2 regions of the Streptomyces sp. NPDC052101 genome follow, and region 2 is predicted to be linked to the other one. Evidence: riboswitches for the same ligand, from Rfam matches in the RefSeq annotation. Region 2 holds a riboswitch; the other holds the start of a gene.
What was found. Region 2 has a riboswitch for cobalamin ahead of AB0L75_RS30380 (HoxN/HupN/NixA family nickel/cobalt transporter). Riboswitches for the same ligand answer to the same signal wherever they lie in the genome.

Region 1 (7,652 bases), on a different contig from region 2:
ACGCAAGCCCGACGCCCTGCTCGGTGTGGCCACCGGCTCCACCCCGCTGCCCATCTACCAGGCGCTGACCGCGAAGGTGCGCTCCGGCGCCGTGGACGTGACGCGGGCCCGCATAGCCCAGCTGGACGAATACGTAGGACTGCCCGCCGACCACCCCGAGTCCTACCGCTCGGTGCTGCGCCGGGAGGTGCTGGAGCCGCTCGGCATCGGCATGGACGCGTTCCTCGGACCCGACGGCACCGCAAAGGACATCCAGGCGGCGTGCGAGGCGTACGACCGGGCGCTCGCCGAGGCCGGCGGGGTGGACCTGCAGCTGCTCGGGATCGGCACCGACGGGCACATCGGGTTCAACGAGCCGTGCTCCTCGCTCGCCTCGCGCACCCGGATCAAGACGCTGACCGAGCAGACCCGCGTCGACAACGCCCGCTTCTTCGACGGCGACATCGAGCAGGTGCCGCACCACGTCGTCACCCAGGGCATCGGCACCATCCTGGATGCCCGGCATCTGGTGCTGCTGGCGACGGGCGAGGGCAAGGCGGACGCGGTCGCGGCGACCGTCGAGGGACCGGTCGCGGCCGTCTGCCCGGCCTCCGCGCTCCAGCTGCACCGGCACGCCACGGTGGTCGTCGACGAGGCGGCCGCGTCCAAGCTGAAGCTGGCCGACTACTTCCGCCACACCTACGACAACAAGCCGGACTGGCAGGGGATCTAGTCCCAGATGGACTAGACCAACCCTGGTGGCAACGGTATACAGAGGAGATCACGGAGCGTGCGGGTGGACTCCTGAGCCCCGAAGCCGTGCCACGATGTGAGCCGTGGCCGATGCCAGTCGGTCGCTTTCGGCATCCGGAGCCGGGAAGGCGGAGCATGAGCACCGACGTCAGCAGTGCGGAGAACGAGGCCGGGACGACCGTCCGTACGGCGCGCGTGCCCAAGTACTACCGCCTGAAGAAGCACCTGCTCGACATGACGGAGACGCAGGCTCCGGGCACGCCGGTCCCGCCCGAGCGCACCCTGGCCGCCGAGTTCGACACCTCCCGCACCACCGTCCGCCAGGCCCTGCAGGAACTGGTCGTGGAGGGCCGGCTCGAACGCATCCAGGGCAAGGGCACCTTCGTCGCCAAGCCCAAGGTCTCCCAGACGCTCCAGCTCACCTCCTACACCGAGGACATGCGCGCCCAGGGCCTGGAGCCGACCTCGCAGCTGCTGGACATCGGCTACATCACCGCCGACGACCGGCTCGCCGGGCTGCTCGACATCAGCGCCGGCGGGCGCGTACTGCGCATCGAGCGACTGCGCATGGCCAACGGCGAGCCGATGGCGATCGAGACCACCCATCTGTCGGCCAAGCGCTTCCCGGCCCTGCGCCGTTCCCTGGTGAAGTACACGTCCCTCTACACCGCCCTCGCCGAGGTCTACGACGTCCATCTCGCCGAGGCCGAGGAGACCATCGAGACCTCGCTGGCCACCCCCCGCGAGGCGGGCCTGCTCGGCACCGACGTGGGCCTACCGATGCTGATGCTCTCCCGCCACTCCCTGGACCGCGAGGGCAAGCCGGTGGAGTGGGTGCGGTCCGTGTACCGGGGGGACCGCTACAAGTTCGTCGCGCGGCTGAAGCGGCCGACCGAGTAAGTCCCGCGACGGGCAGGGCCGGTGGCGTTCGCTGAATCGATATACCGATATACGGACGAGGTCTTCCGCTGTCGCGACACCGTCACCTAGATTGCCTGCGCATTACCCAGGTGATCAGCGAGGGGACGGAGAGCCGTGGCATGTCCGAAGCACCTGAAGTGAGACCACCGGTGGTGACACCGGTCCGCGTGATCATCGGCCTGTGTCTCGTCGCGCCCTTCGTGGCGATGCTCTGGGTCGGCTCCTACGCCAAGACGGACCCCGCGTTCATCGGGATCCCGTTCTTCTACTGGTACCAGATGCTCTGGGTGCTGATCTCCACCGCGCTCACCATGACCGCGTACAAGCTGTGGCAGCGCGACCAGCGCGCCCGCGGCCCCCGGAAGGGCGGTGAGGCGCGGTGAAGAACGGCGTCAACGGCGTCGCGCTCGGCGTCTTCATCTTCTTCTTCCTGGCCGTCACGGTCATGGGCTTCCTCGCCGCACGCTGGCGCAGGGCCGAGAACGAGCACTCGCTGGACGAATGGGGCCTGGGCGGACGCTCGTTCGGGACCTGGATCACCTGGTTCCTGCTCGGCGGCGACCTGTACACGGCGTACACCTTCGTCGCCGTACCGGCGGCGATCTACGCGGCGGGCGCGTCCGGCTTCTTCGCGGTGCCGTACACGATCCTCGTCTACCCGCTGATCTTCACGTTCCTGCCCCGCCTGTGGTCGGTGTCCCACAAGCACGGCTATGTGACGACGTCGGACTTCGTGCGCGGCCGCTTCGGCTCCAAGAGCCTGTCGCTCGCGGTGGCCCTGACCGGCATCCTGGCGACGATGCCGTACATCGCGCTCCAGCTCGTCGGCATCCAGGCGGTGCTGGACGTGATGGGGGTCGGCGGGGACAGCGCCAGCAACTGGTTCGTACGGGACCTGCCGCTGCTCATCGCCTTCGGTGTGCTGGCCGCGTACACCTACTCCTCCGGTCTGCGCGCCCCCGCCCTGATCGCGTTCGTGAAGGACGCGCTGATCTACATCGTCATCGCGGTGGCGATCATCTACATCCCGATCAAGCTGGGCGGGTTCGACGAGATCTTCGCCAAGGCGGGCCACGCCTTCAGCCAGGTCAACCCGGCGACCGGCAAGCCGCGCGGCGCGCTCGTGCCGCCGGAGGCGGGCCAGTGGACGTACGCCACGCTGGCGCTGGGCTCCGCGCTCGCGCTGTTCATGTACCCGCACTCGATCACCGCGACCCTCTCCTCCAAGAGCCGTGACGTGATCCGCCGCAACACCACGATCCTGCCGCTGTACTCCCTGATGCTCGGCCTGCTGGCCCTGCTGGGCTTCATGGCGATCGCGGCCGGCGTGAAGGTCACCAACGGGCAGCTGGCGATTCCCCAGCTGTTCGAGGACATGTTCCCGGACTGGTTCGCGGGCGTGGCGTTCGCGGCGATCGGCATCGGCGCCCTCGTACCGGCGGCGATCATGTCGATCGCGGCGGCGAACCTCTTCACGCGCAACATCTACCGGGACTTCATCAAGCCGGACGCCACGCCGAAGCAGGAGGCCCAGGTCTCCAAGCTGGTCTCGCTGCTGGTGAAGGTCGGCGCCCTGGTCTTCGTCCTCACCATGGACAAGACGGTCGCGATCAACTTCCAGCTGCTGGGCGGCATCTGGATCCTGCAGACCTTCCCGGCCCTGGTCGGCGGCCTGTTCACCCGCTGGTTCCACCGCTGGGCGCTGCTCGCCGGCTGGGCGGTCGGCATGGCGTACGGCACCATCGCCGCGTACGGCGTCGCTTCCCCGACCCAGAAGCACTTCGGCGGCTCGGCGAAGCAGATCCCCGGCATCGGCGAGATCGGCTACATCGGCCTCACCGCGTTCGTGCTGAACGCCGCGGTGACGGTGGTCCTGACCTTCGTCCTGAAGGCCGCGAACGCCCCCGAGGGCATCGACGAGACCAAGCCGGAGGACTACACGGCGGACGTGGGCGACCCTGGAGTCACGACCGAGCTGCCGGTGGGCGCCGGCCACTGAGGTGTCCTGATCACGGGCCGTCGGAGGCTGATCCGGCGGCCCGTTGTCGTGCCTGTCCGGCACACTCGGTGCCATGGACTTCGTGATCAGGCAGGTGACCCCCGACGACTACGAGACCCTGGGCAAGATCACCGCCCAGGCCTACCTCCGGGACGGCCTCCTCGACTTCGGGGAGAGCGACTGGTACCTCGGCAAGCTGAGGGACGTGGCGAAGCGCGCCGCCGACGCGGATGTGCTGGTCGCCGTCGAGGACGGTAGGGCGCTCGGCGGTGTGACCTTCGTGCCGTCGGGCGGTCCCATGGCCGACATCGCCCGCCCCGAAGAGGCCGAGATACGGATGCTGGCCGTCGACCGGGCAGCGCGCGGCCGGGGAGTCGGCGAGGGCCTCGTGCGAGCCTGCGTCGACAGGGCGCGGTCCGTCGACGGCTGCGTACGGATCGTTCTGTCGACCAAGCGCACCATGCACGCGGCCCACCGCATCTACGAACGCCTCGGCTTCGTTCGTACTCCCGGGCGGGACTGGAATCCGCTGCCCGGGCAGCCCGACATCACTCTGCTCACCTATGAGTTGACGCTCTGAGACCAGTGCGACACAACATCTGGGGGTGACACGACAGCCCGGCACTAGATGTATGCTCGTCCTCGCTGTCGCCGCAGGGGAATCCGGTGCGAATCCGGAACTGTCCCGCAACGGTGTACTTGCGTGCATCCGCACGCTCGTGTCAGTCCGAGGACCTGCCGACAGCGCGCACCCGGCCGTCCGGCCGGTGTGCCCTGACGTCCGGGCCTCGTGGAGTGGGCCGGTGGACGCGACGCCGCGTGCGCTCGTGACTGCCCCCTGCCCTCCGCAAGGCCCCCGTGCCGAGCGAGGGAGAGCCCCACGTGACCATCGCGCCAGCAGATCCGGTTTCAGCCAGCGGCCTGGACACCGACGGTCCCGGTGCCGCGTTGCTGCGCACCCTGACCGAGCTGACCGCCGACCTCCCCGACGCCGACCCCGGCCGGGTCGCCGCCGCCGCGCTGCGCGGCCGGTCGGCGCGCGCGGACGAGTCGGAGCTGCGCGAGCTGGCCACGGAGGCCGCCGCCGGGCTCATCTCCGAGGACCCCGCCTACTCGAAGCTGGCCGCCCGGCTGCTGACCACCTCCATCCGCGCCGAGGCCGCCTCGCAGGGCGTGACGTCCTTCACCGAGTCCGTCGCGGTGGGCCACCGCGAGGGCCTGATCGCCGACCGCACCGCGGAGTTCGCGCGGCTGCACGCGGCCCGCCTCGACGCCCTGGTCGACCGGGCGGCCGACGACCGCTTCGGCTACTTCGGCCTGCGCACGCTGCACAGCCGCTACCTCCTGAGGCACCCCTTCACCCGCAAGGTCATCGAGACGCCCCAGCACTTCATGCTGCGGGTCGCGAGCGGCCTGGCCGAGGACGACACCCCTCGCTCCGTCGACGAGGTCGCGGCGCTCTACGGGCTCATGAGCCGCCTCGACTACCTCCCGTCCTCCCCCACGCTCTTCAACTCCGGCACGCGGCACCCGCAGATGTCGTCCTGCTACCTCCTCGACTCCCCGCTGGACGAGCTGGACTCCATCTACGACCGCTACCACCAGGTGGCCCGGCTCTCGAAGCACGCCGGCGGCATCGGTCTGTCGTACTCCCGGATCCGCAGCCGCGGTTCGCTGATCCGCGGCACCAACGGGCACTCCAACGGCATCGTCCCGTTCCTGAAGACCCTGGACGCCTCGGTGGCCGCCGTGAACCAGGGCGGCCGGCGCAAGGGAGCGGCGGCCGTCTACCTGGAGACCTGGCACTCCGACATCGAGGAGTTCCTGGAGCTGCGGGACAACACCGGTGAGGACGCCCGCCGTACGCACAACCTGAACCTCGCGCACTGGATCCCGGACGAGTTCATGCGTCGGGTCAACGCCGACGGGCAGTGGTCGCTCTTCTCCCCCGCCGACGTGCCGGAGCTGGTGGACCTGTGGGGCGAGGAGTTCGACGCCGCCTACCGCAAGGCCGAGGCAGCGGGCCTCGCGAAGAAGACCCTGCCGGCCCGTGAGCTGTACGGCCGGATGATGCGCACCCTCGCACAGACCGGCAACGGCTGGATGACCTTCAAGGACGCCGCCAACCGCACCGCCAACCAGACGGCCCTGCCGGGCCATGTGGTCCACTCCTCCAACCTCTGCACGGAGATCCTGGAGGTCACGGACGACGGGGAGACCGCGGTCTGCAACCTGGGCTCGGTGAACCTCGGTTCCTTCGTGGCCGGCGGGGACATCGACTGGCAACGGCTGGACGAGACCGTCCGCACCGCCGTCACCTTCCTCGACCGCGTCGTGGACATCAACTTCTATCCGACCGAGCAGGCGGGACGGTCCAACGCCAAGTGGCGTCCCGTGGGCCTCGGCGCGATGGGGCTGCAGGACGTCTTCTTCAAGCTGCGTGTGCCCTTCGACTCGCCCGAGGCCAAGGCCCTGTCCACCCGGATCGCCGAGCGGATCATGCTCGCCGCGTACGAGGCCTCCGCCGACCTCGCCGAGCGCAACGGCCCGCTGCCGGCCTGGGAGAAGACCCGTACGGCCCAGGGTGTGCTGCACCCCGACCACTACGGCGTCGAGCTGACCTGGCCCGAGCGGTGGGACGCCCTGCGCAGGCGCATCGCCGGCACGGGCCTGCGCAACTCGCTGCTCCTGGCCATCGCCCCGACGGCCACCATCGCCTCCATCGCGGGCGTGTACGAGTGCATCGAGCCGCAGGTGTCGAACCTGTTCAAGCGCGAGACCCTGTCGGGTGAGTTCCTGCAGGTCAACTCGTACCTGGTGCAGGACCTGAAGGACCTCGGCGTGTGGGACGCGCGCACCCGCGAGGCGCTGCGCGACTCTAACGGCTCGGTGCAGGACTTCGCGTGGATCCCCGAGGAGGTGCGGGCGCTGTACCGCACGGCGTGGGAGATCCCGCAGCGCGGCCTGATCGACATGGCGGCGGCCCGCACCCCGTTCCTGGACCAGGCGCAGTCGCTCAACCTCTTCCTGGAGACGCCGACCATCGGCAAGCTCTCCTCGATGTACGCGTACGCCTGGAAGTCCGGCCTGAAGACGACGTACTACCTGCGCTCCCGCCCGGCGACCCGGATCGCTCGTGCCGCCCAGGCGCAGACTCCCGCCGCCATCCCCGTCCAGCAGGTCGCCGAGCCCGACGCCGTCGCCTGCTCCCTGGAAAACCCCGAGTCCTGCGAGGCCTGCCAGTAATGACTACCCGTAACGCCAATCTGCTCGACCCGGGCTTCGAGCTGACTCTCCGCCCCATGCGCTACCCGGACTTCTACGAGCGCTACCGGGACGCGATCAAGAACACCTGGACCGTGGAGGAGGTCGACCTCCACTCGGACGTCGCCGACCTCGCGAAGCTGACCCCGGCCGAGCAGCACCTGATCGGCCGACTGGTGGCCTTCTTCGCGACGGGCGACTCGATCGTGGCGAACAACCTGGTCCTGACGCTGTACAAGCACATCAACTCCCCCGAGGCGCGGCTGTACCTGAGCCGGCAGCTCTTCGAGGAGGCCGTGCACGTCCAGTTCTATCTGACCCTGCTGGACACCTACCTCCCGGACCCGGACGACCGCGCCGCCGCCTTCGACGCGGTCCAGAACATCCCCTCCATCCGTGAGAAGGCCGAGTTCTGCTTCAAGTGGATCGACTCGGTGGAGAAGCTCGACCGGCTGGAGACGAAGGCCGACCGGCGTCGCTTCCTGCTCAACCTGATCTGCTTCGCCGCGTGCATCGAGGGTCTGTTCTTCTACGGCGCGTTCGCGTACGTCTACTGGTTCCGCAGCCGGGGTCTGCTGCACGGTCTCGCCACCGGCACCAACTGGGTGTTCCGCGATGAGACCATGCACATGTCCTTCGCGTTCGACGTGGTCGACACCGTGCGCAAGGAGGAGCCGGACCTCTTCGACGACGAGCTCCAGCAGCAGGTCGTCGACATGCTGAAGGAGGCCGTCGA
Region 2 (7,652 bases):
GCGTCCTCACAGGAACTACTGGTCTGTCTTCAGTGGCAGGGTGTTGGCCGGGCAGTGGGCCCGGCGGTTGAGGGGTTGATGGCATGGTTGCGGGTCGTGTGGTGCGGTTCGACGGTATGCGGGGTTATGGCTTCATCGCTCCCGACCATGGCGGGGAGGATGTCTTCCTGCATGTGAACGACCTGCTCATTCCTGAGCAGTATGTGCGCACCGGTCTGGCCGTGGTGTTCGAGGTCGAAGAGGGCGACCGCGGCCTCAAGGCGTCGTCGGTCCGTCTCGCCGACGGCGCAGACGTCAAGCCGGTCTCTCCGGCACCCCTTGTCGGCTCGGCCTCCGTCCCGGCGAGGCACCCGGACGGTGACGAGCCGCTGTGTGACGTGCTGAGCGCGGAAGAATTCGTGCACGAGGTGACCGAGGCGCTCCTGTCGGCCGCGCCGTCCCTCACCGGGGCCGAGATCGTGCAGGTCCGCCAGGGGCTGCTGCAGTTCGGCAAGAACCACGGATGGATCGAGGGCTGAGCGTCGGCCGGACCGAAGGCGGGGCGTCGGCTGACTCGAAAGCCGAGCGTCTGAGAAGCACGTGGTCGTCTCCGTCGCGCAGCCGTGCGGCGCGACGGAGACGACCAGTCCTCACCGCCCGAGTTCCGCGTCGAGTATGTCGAACAGCTCCTCCGTGCCGGCCTCCACGAGGTCCTCGTCCATGACCGCCTCCTCCGTCTCGAACAGCAACTCGCGCAGATAGGCCGCGAAGGCGGCTGCGGACGGGTGGTCGAAGACCAGCATCGGCACCAGGTTCCGGCCGGCCATCGCGGGTCCATGGCCAGGGCCTCGTTCGGGCTGATCCCGAAGAAGCCGGGATCGAACTCCGCGGCGTCGTGCAGGAATCCGCCTTCTCGGATGTAAGTCTTTCCCGGTTTCCCCGGCTCCGGGTCGTACAGCCCGTCGATGTCCCAGCCGCGATCCGTGGGGAACCCGGATATGGCGTCGACTCCTTCAGCGACCAGGCTCCAGAGGTCCTCCGGCGACTGCACTCCGCCCGGATAGCGGCAAGCCATCCCTACGATGGCGATCGATTCGTCGTCCGGCTTCCGTGCCGCCTCGTCCAGGCATCGGCGAGCGTCGCGCAGCTCGGCCAGCGTTCGCTTGAGGTACTCGACGAGCCTCTGCTCGTTGCTCGTGCTCACCGACTGACATCCCCTTCGGTGCGATGCGGCCTGGGATCACGTGACGTGGATGTGCTGCAGGGTTGGTGTGGCGCGAGCCATGACGCGGAGACCCTATGGAGAACACCCGCTCGGCCCAGATCCCCTACGAGCCCCTAAAGAGGTTCCCGGCACCCTTGTCCCGGGTCGCCGACGACGTCACGGCGGTCAGGCGCCGTTCGGTTCACCGTCCTGGGGCGTGCAGTGCTCCAGCAGCGCGGAGATCGGGCCGTCGACGAGCCGGTAGCGGACGATCCGGCCGTCCCTCTCCCCCTCCACGATGCCGGCGGTCCGCAGGAGACGCAGGGCCTGGGACACGGCGGTGTCCCTCATCCCGGTGGCCAGGGCGAGGTCGGTGACGGCGATGGGGCCGGCCTCGTGCAGGGCGAGCAGCAAGGCAAGACGTCCGGGGTCGGAGAGCAGGGAGAAGCGCTCGGCGAGGGCACGTACGCGCTCGGGCTCGCCGACGGCGGCGATGGCGTCGCAGACCCGGTGGCCGTCGATGGTGCGTTGCCCGGCGCGTTCCGCGGGGACGAGATGCATGGGCTCATCATGGCAGCCGTCGACGCTCGCCTCCATACCTGCTCAGTTGTGCAGGTTTGCAGCCATGACCTGCGGCCTTCTAAGGTGGGCGGGCCGTGGTGTTCGGGAAGACCGGTGCCGGCCCCCCAGGGGCTCAGTCCGGAGCGGCCCTCGCCACTGTGATCGGGGAGTTCCCGCCCCACGTATGCCACTGGCCTCATGGCCGGGAAGGCTGGGGCGGGCGCGTCGACCCGTCAGCCAGGAGACCAGCCACGGCATCACGAAGTTGATCCACGAGGTGCTGGAGCGTGACCGTATGACCGCGTCCCCAGGCGTGCCCGAGGCCGCCGCCGTCAAGTCCTTCCGCTGGCGACGCGAGGACACCGTCCGGACCGCCGGGTTGCTGGCCGTGATCGTCGCGCTGCACGTGGCCGCCTTCGGCATCCTCTTCCTGCTCGTGGTCCCGCATCACTATGAGGTCGGCAGCAAGGCGTTCGGGGTGGGCCTCGGCATCACGGCGTACACCCTCGGTATGCGGCATGCCTTCGACGCCGACCACATCGCCGCGATCGACAACACCACCCGCAAGCTGATGGCCGACGGCCAGCGGCCGGTCTCCGTGGGCTTCTGGTTCGCGCTCGGGCACTCCAGTGTGGTGGTGCTGCTGGCGGCGCTGGTCGTCGGGGGTGCGAAGCTCGCCGGCACCCTGATGAACGAGGGATCCCGCACCCATCAGGTCCTCGGCACCATCGGCACCACGGTCTCCGGGGGCTTTCTGTACCTCATCGCCGCCCTGAACCTCGTGGCGCTGTTCGGCATCGTCCGTGTCTTCAAGGCGATGCGGGCCGGACGGTACGACGAGGCGGAGCTGGAGGCGCACCTCGACTCACGCGGCTTCATGAACCGCCTCCTGGGGCGGCTCACCAAGTCCATCCGCCGTCCCGGCCAGATGTTCCCGCTGGGGTTCCTGTTCGGGATCGGTTTCGACACCACGACCGAGGTCCTGCTCCTCGCGCTGGCCGGCAACGGGGCCGCCGCCGGCCTCCCCTGGTACGCGATCCTCTGCCTGCCCCTGCTCTTCGCGGCGGGCATGAGCCTGTTCGACACCCTCGACGGCACGTTCATGAACTTCGCCTACCAGTGGGCGTTCTCGAACCCCGTTCGCAAGGTGTTCTACAACCTCACGATCACCGGCCTGTCCATCTCGGTGGCCTTCTTCGTCGGCACGATCGAACTGGTCGGCGTTCTGCACGACAAGCTCGGCCTGGAGGACGCTGTCACCGGCTGGATCGCCGCCCTGGATCTGGACAACGTCGGCTATGTCATCGTCGGACTGTTCGTGGTGGTCTGGGCCGTGGCGATCGCCTACTGGCGTCTGGCCAAGGTCGAGGAGCGCTGGAACGCCCGTGCCATGGACGCCGGCTGACGGCTTCCAGGGCGCGCCGGGGCGGTCCACCAGCACTGAGCCGAGATACCGAAACACAGGGTGAGTTCTCGGAAACACCGCGTTCACGACGGCGGGAACCGACGGTAACAACCGCTTCCTAGCGTGACCGGCCATGGGATCGGAGTCCTATCCCCGGCCGCACGCGACTCATGACGGTCCGTCGGTTCCCCCGTCCTGTCGATGACGCCAAGCGGGGCTCCTTCTTTCGTGCCGAAACACGAAGCACGAAGAACGAAGGACGACGCACCACGCACGAAGTGCCCGCACCAGCGTCATCGGGAGGCGCGACATGAGCACCACCGGGTCACGGCCGCAGACGGCGGCTGCGGCGAAGACCGCTGAGAACCAGGCGGCCAGGGAGACCCTGGAGGACTACACCCTCCGTTTCGCGCCCCGCAGTTACCGCCGCTGGACCCCCATGGTCGTGGCGACGACCGCACTCGGCGGCATCGCCTACATGGCCGACTTCTCCATCGGCGCCGGCATAGGCCTGGCCCACGGGACCGGCAACGCGCTCGTGGCGATCGCCGTGGCCGCCGTCGTCATCTTCGTCACCGGTCTCCCTCTCGCCTACTACGGCGCCCGCTACAACATCGACCTCGACCTGATCACCCGGGGCTCCGGCTTCGGCTACTACGGTTCGGTCCTCACCAGCGTCATCTTCGCCAGCTTCACCTTCATCTTCTTCGCCCTCGAAGGCTCGATCATGGCCCAGGGCCTCAAGCTCGGCCTCGGACTGCCGCTGTGGCTGGGCTACCTGGCCTCCACGCTCATGGTCATCCCCCTGGTGATCTACGGCATGAGGGCGCTCAGCAAGCTCCAGGTGTGGACGACCCCGATCTGGCTGCTGCTGATGGTCGGCCCGCTGGTCTACCTGGTCTCCACCGACCCCGGCACGGTCGACCGCTTCCTCGGCTACGCCGGCACCGACGGCGACGGCGGCGTCGACACCGCCTCCGTCCTGCTCGGCGCCGGGGTGTGCCTCTCCCTCATCGCGCAGATCGGCGAGCAGATCGACTACCTGCGGTTCATGCCGCCCAAGTCCGAGGCGAACAAGCGCAGTTGGTGGACCGCCGTGGTCATGGCCGGCCCCGGCTGGGTGGTGCTCGGCGCGCTGAAGCAGGCCATCGGTGTGTTTCTCGCCGTCTACATCCTCGCCAAGGTCGGCCCGGCCGCCGCGACCGAGCCGATCCAGCAGTTCCGCGGCGCCTTCGATGCGATGATGCCGTCCTGGATGGTCATCCCGCTGGCCGTGGCCCTGGTGGTCATCAGCCAGATCAAGATCAACGTGACGAACGCGTACTCCGGTTCGCTGGCCTGGACGAACTCCTTCACACGGGTCACCAGGCACTATCCGGGCCGCATGGTGTTCGTCCTGGTCAACCTGGGTTTCGCGCTCGCCCTGATGGAAGCCGACATGTTCAGCTTCCTCAACGACATCCTGGGCTTCTACTCGAACTGCGCGATCGCCTGGGTGGTCACCGTCGCCACGGACATCGGCATCAACAAGTACGTCCTGAAGCTGTCCCCGCTCCAGCCGGAGTTCCGCCGCGGCATGCTCCACGCCGTCAACCCGGTCGGGGTCGTGGCCTTCGTCGCCGCCTCCGGCCTGTCGATCGCCCTGTACTTCCATCTGCTGGGCGACACCCTCCAGCCGTACTCCCCCGTCGCCGCGGCGGTGATCGCCTTCGCCGTGACCCCGCTGATGGCGATCGTCACCAAGGGCAGGTACTACCTCCGCCGCGCCGACGACGGCATCGATGAGCCCCTGCTGGACGCGGACGGCAGCCCGAGCGCTCTCACCCTCGACTGTCATGTCTGCCACCAGCCGTACGAGCGCCCGGACCTGACCGCCTGCGTCACCCACGGCGCGCTGGTCTGCTCCCTGTGCCTGAGCACCGATAAGACCAGCGACCATGTGCTGCCGGCCACCGCGTAGCGGTGCCCGGTCCCTTCCGTCAGCCGGTGCCCGGGCGGACCACGACGGCCAGGGCTTTGATCCGCCCGCTGTGCCGGAAGTGCAGGACGAACGGCACGAGGTCGCCCGCGTGCCACGTCCCGCGCACCGCCACCATCACATCGAGGCCCTGCGGTGACATCGCCACGGTGCCGCCCGCCGGGACGGTGACGGAGTCCACCGCGCGCATGGTCCCGGTGTTGCGGTTCGTCGTCGTGTTGCGGCCGAGCATCGCCGCGTCGGTGGCGGTCGAGGTCACACCCGTCAACTCGTCGTCGGTGCCGCCCGCGTTGGAGATCCGGAAGAAGGCGGCGGATTCCGTGCTGTTCCCGTACGGCAGCAGCACCCGTCCGGACGTCACGTCGACGCGTGCGGGGCTGCCCGCCGCCCCGGCCGCGGTCCAGGCGGCCAGAGTGCCGAGCGCGAGCACGCATGCCGCCACGGGGGCGAGCGCGGCGCGGAGTGCCTCGCCCAGCCGGCGGCGGGAGGGCAGCCACACGGCCGGTGCCGTCACGACGCACCTCCCAGCCGCTGCGGCCGCCCCGGCTGCCAGGTGCGCAACCGCAGGCTGTTGCCGACGACGAGCACCGAACTCGCCGACATCGCGGCTGCCGCGAGCATCGGATTGAGCAGGCCCACGGCGGCGAGCGGCACGGTGAGGGCGTTGTAGCCGAACGCCCAGAGAAGGTTGGCGCGGATCGTGCCGAGGGTCCGGCGGGCCAGTCGGACCGCGTCCGCGACGGCCTCGATGTCCCCGCGGACGAGGGTCACATCGGCGGCTCCGATGGCCACGTCCGTGCCGCTGCCCATGGCGATCCCGAGGTCGGCACCGGCCAGCGCGGCCGCGTCGTTCACTCCGTCACCGATCACCGCGACGCGACACCCCCGCTCCCTCAGCTCCCGTACGAGATCGGCCTTGTCCTCGGGCGTACACCGGGCCCGTACGTCGTCGATGCCCAGTTCGGCGGCGACGGCACGGGCCGTCTCCGCGCGGTCGCCCGTGGCCAGCACCGGCCGCACACCGAGGCGCCGCAACCGGTCCACGGCACGGTAACTGCCCGGCCGTACGAGGTCCCCGACCGCGATCAGCGCCTCGGGCCGACCGTCCACGAGGACCAGAACCGGGGTGTGCCGGGCCGTCGCGCACGCGTCCAGGGCACGGGCCAAGGGGGCCGGCAACTCGCCGTCGGGCGCCCGGACTTCGACCGTCCGACCTTCTGCACGGCCGCTCACGCCCAGCCCGGGCAGTGCGCGGAAGCCGGTCACCTCGGGCAGTGGCCGTCCGGCGTACGCGACGATCGCCCGGCCCAGCGGATGCTCGGAGCCCTGCTCGACGGCGCCCGCGAGCCGCACGGCCGCCTCTTTGCCGATCCCGCCCGCCACCTCGGTGACCCGGGTGACGCTCATGTCCCCGGTGGTGAGCGTGCCGGTCTTGTCCAGGACGACGGTGTCGATGTGCCGCAGGGTTTCCAGCGCCTGCGGACCGCTGACCAGGACACCGAGCTGGGCGCCACGGCCGGTGGCGGCCATCAGCGCCGTGGGAGTGGCGAGCCCCAGCGCGCACGGGCAGGCGACGACCAGGACCGCGACGCACGCGGTGACGGCCGCCTGCGGGTCGGCTCCCGCACCGAGCCAGAAGCCGAGCACCGTGACCGCGATCGACAGCACCACCGGGACGAACACCCCTGCCACCGCGTCCGCCAGACGCTGAGCGCGCGCCTTGCCCGCCTGCGCCTCGCTCACCAGCTCGGTGATCCGGGCCAGTTGGGTGTCGGCACCGACCGCCGTGGCCCGCACCAGCAGCAGCCCGCCCGCGTTGACGGCACCGCCGACGACCGCCGAGCCGGCCTGGACCTCGACCGGTTCGCTCTCGCCGGTGACCAGCGACACATCCACCGCGGAGCTGCCCTCCACGACCTCGCCGTCGGTGGCCACCCGCTCCCCCGGCCGGACGACGAAGACCTGACCCACCCGCAACTCCTCGATCCGGATGCGCCGTTCACGTCCGCCGTCCCGCACGTCCCGCACCGCCACGTCCTTCGCCGCGAGCACGGCGAGCGACCGCAGCGCCCGCCCGGTGCCGTGCCGGGCCCGCGCCTCCAGAAACCTTCCGGTGAGCACGAACAGCGGTACGGCGACGACGGCTTCCAGGTAGACGTGCGCGCCGCCGTCGGCGGTCCCGGCGGAAGGCAGCAGGGTGAAGGGCATGCGCATTGCGGGGTTCCCCGCGCCACCGAGGAACAGCGCGTAGGCCGACCAGCCGAAGGACGCCACCACGCCCAGCGACACCAGCGTGTCCATGGTCGCCGCCGTATGCCGCAACCCGCGCACCGCCCGTACGTGGAACGGCCACGCGCTCCACACCGCGACCGGCGCGGCCAACACGAAACACAGCCACTGCCAGTTCCGGAACTGCAGGGCGGGCACCATCGACAGCACGAGCACGGGGAGCGAGAGGAGCGCGGTGACGACGAGCCGGTCCCGGCCCCCGGACTCGGCTGCCTCGTCCGGCTGTTGGGGGTGGG

Region 1: it holds a riboswitch for cobalamin, as region 2 does, so the genes downstream of both, AB0L75_RS25940 (ribonucleoside-diphosphate reductase subunit alpha) here and AB0L75_RS30380 (HoxN/HupN/NixA family nickel/cobalt transporter) in region 2, are expected to answer to the same signal.

Annotation. Positions count from the first base shown of each region.
Region 1 covers NZ_JBFAWH010000015.1:93,892-101,543, forward strand. Annotated here, with positions in the region: gene nagB (glucosamine-6-phosphate deaminase) at 1-712, shown strand, start outside; gene AB0L75_RS25920 (GntR family transcriptional regulator) at 868-1,632, shown strand; gene AB0L75_RS25925 (DUF3311 domain-containing protein) at 1,773-2,036, shown strand; gene mctP (monocarboxylate uptake permease MctP) at 2,033-3,652, shown strand; gene AB0L75_RS25935 (GNAT family N-acetyltransferase) at 3,726-4,232, shown strand; cobalamin riboswitch at 4,268-4,410, shown strand; gene AB0L75_RS25940 (ribonucleoside-diphosphate reductase subunit alpha) at 4,535-6,898, shown strand; gene AB0L75_RS25945 (ribonucleotide-diphosphate reductase subunit beta) at 6,898-7,652, shown strand, end outside.
Region 2 covers NZ_JBFAWH010000020.1:65,348-72,999, forward strand. Annotated here, with positions in the region: gene AB0L75_RS30360 (cold shock domain-containing protein) at 84-518, shown strand; gene AB0L75_RS30365 (hypothetical protein) at 630-806, opposite strand; partial or broken gene AB0L75_RS30370 (beta-ketoacyl synthase N-terminal-like domain-containing protein) at 806-1,183, opposite strand; gene AB0L75_RS30375 (metalloregulator ArsR/SmtB family transcription factor) at 1,370-1,744, opposite strand; cobalamin riboswitch at 1,824-2,013, shown strand; gene AB0L75_RS30380 (HoxN/HupN/NixA family nickel/cobalt transporter) at 2,040-3,149, shown strand; gene AB0L75_RS30385 (allantoin permease) at 3,460-5,109, shown strand; gene AB0L75_RS30390 (copper chaperone PCu(A)C) at 5,129-5,641, opposite strand; gene AB0L75_RS30395 (heavy metal translocating P-type ATPase) at 5,638-7,652, opposite strand, start outside.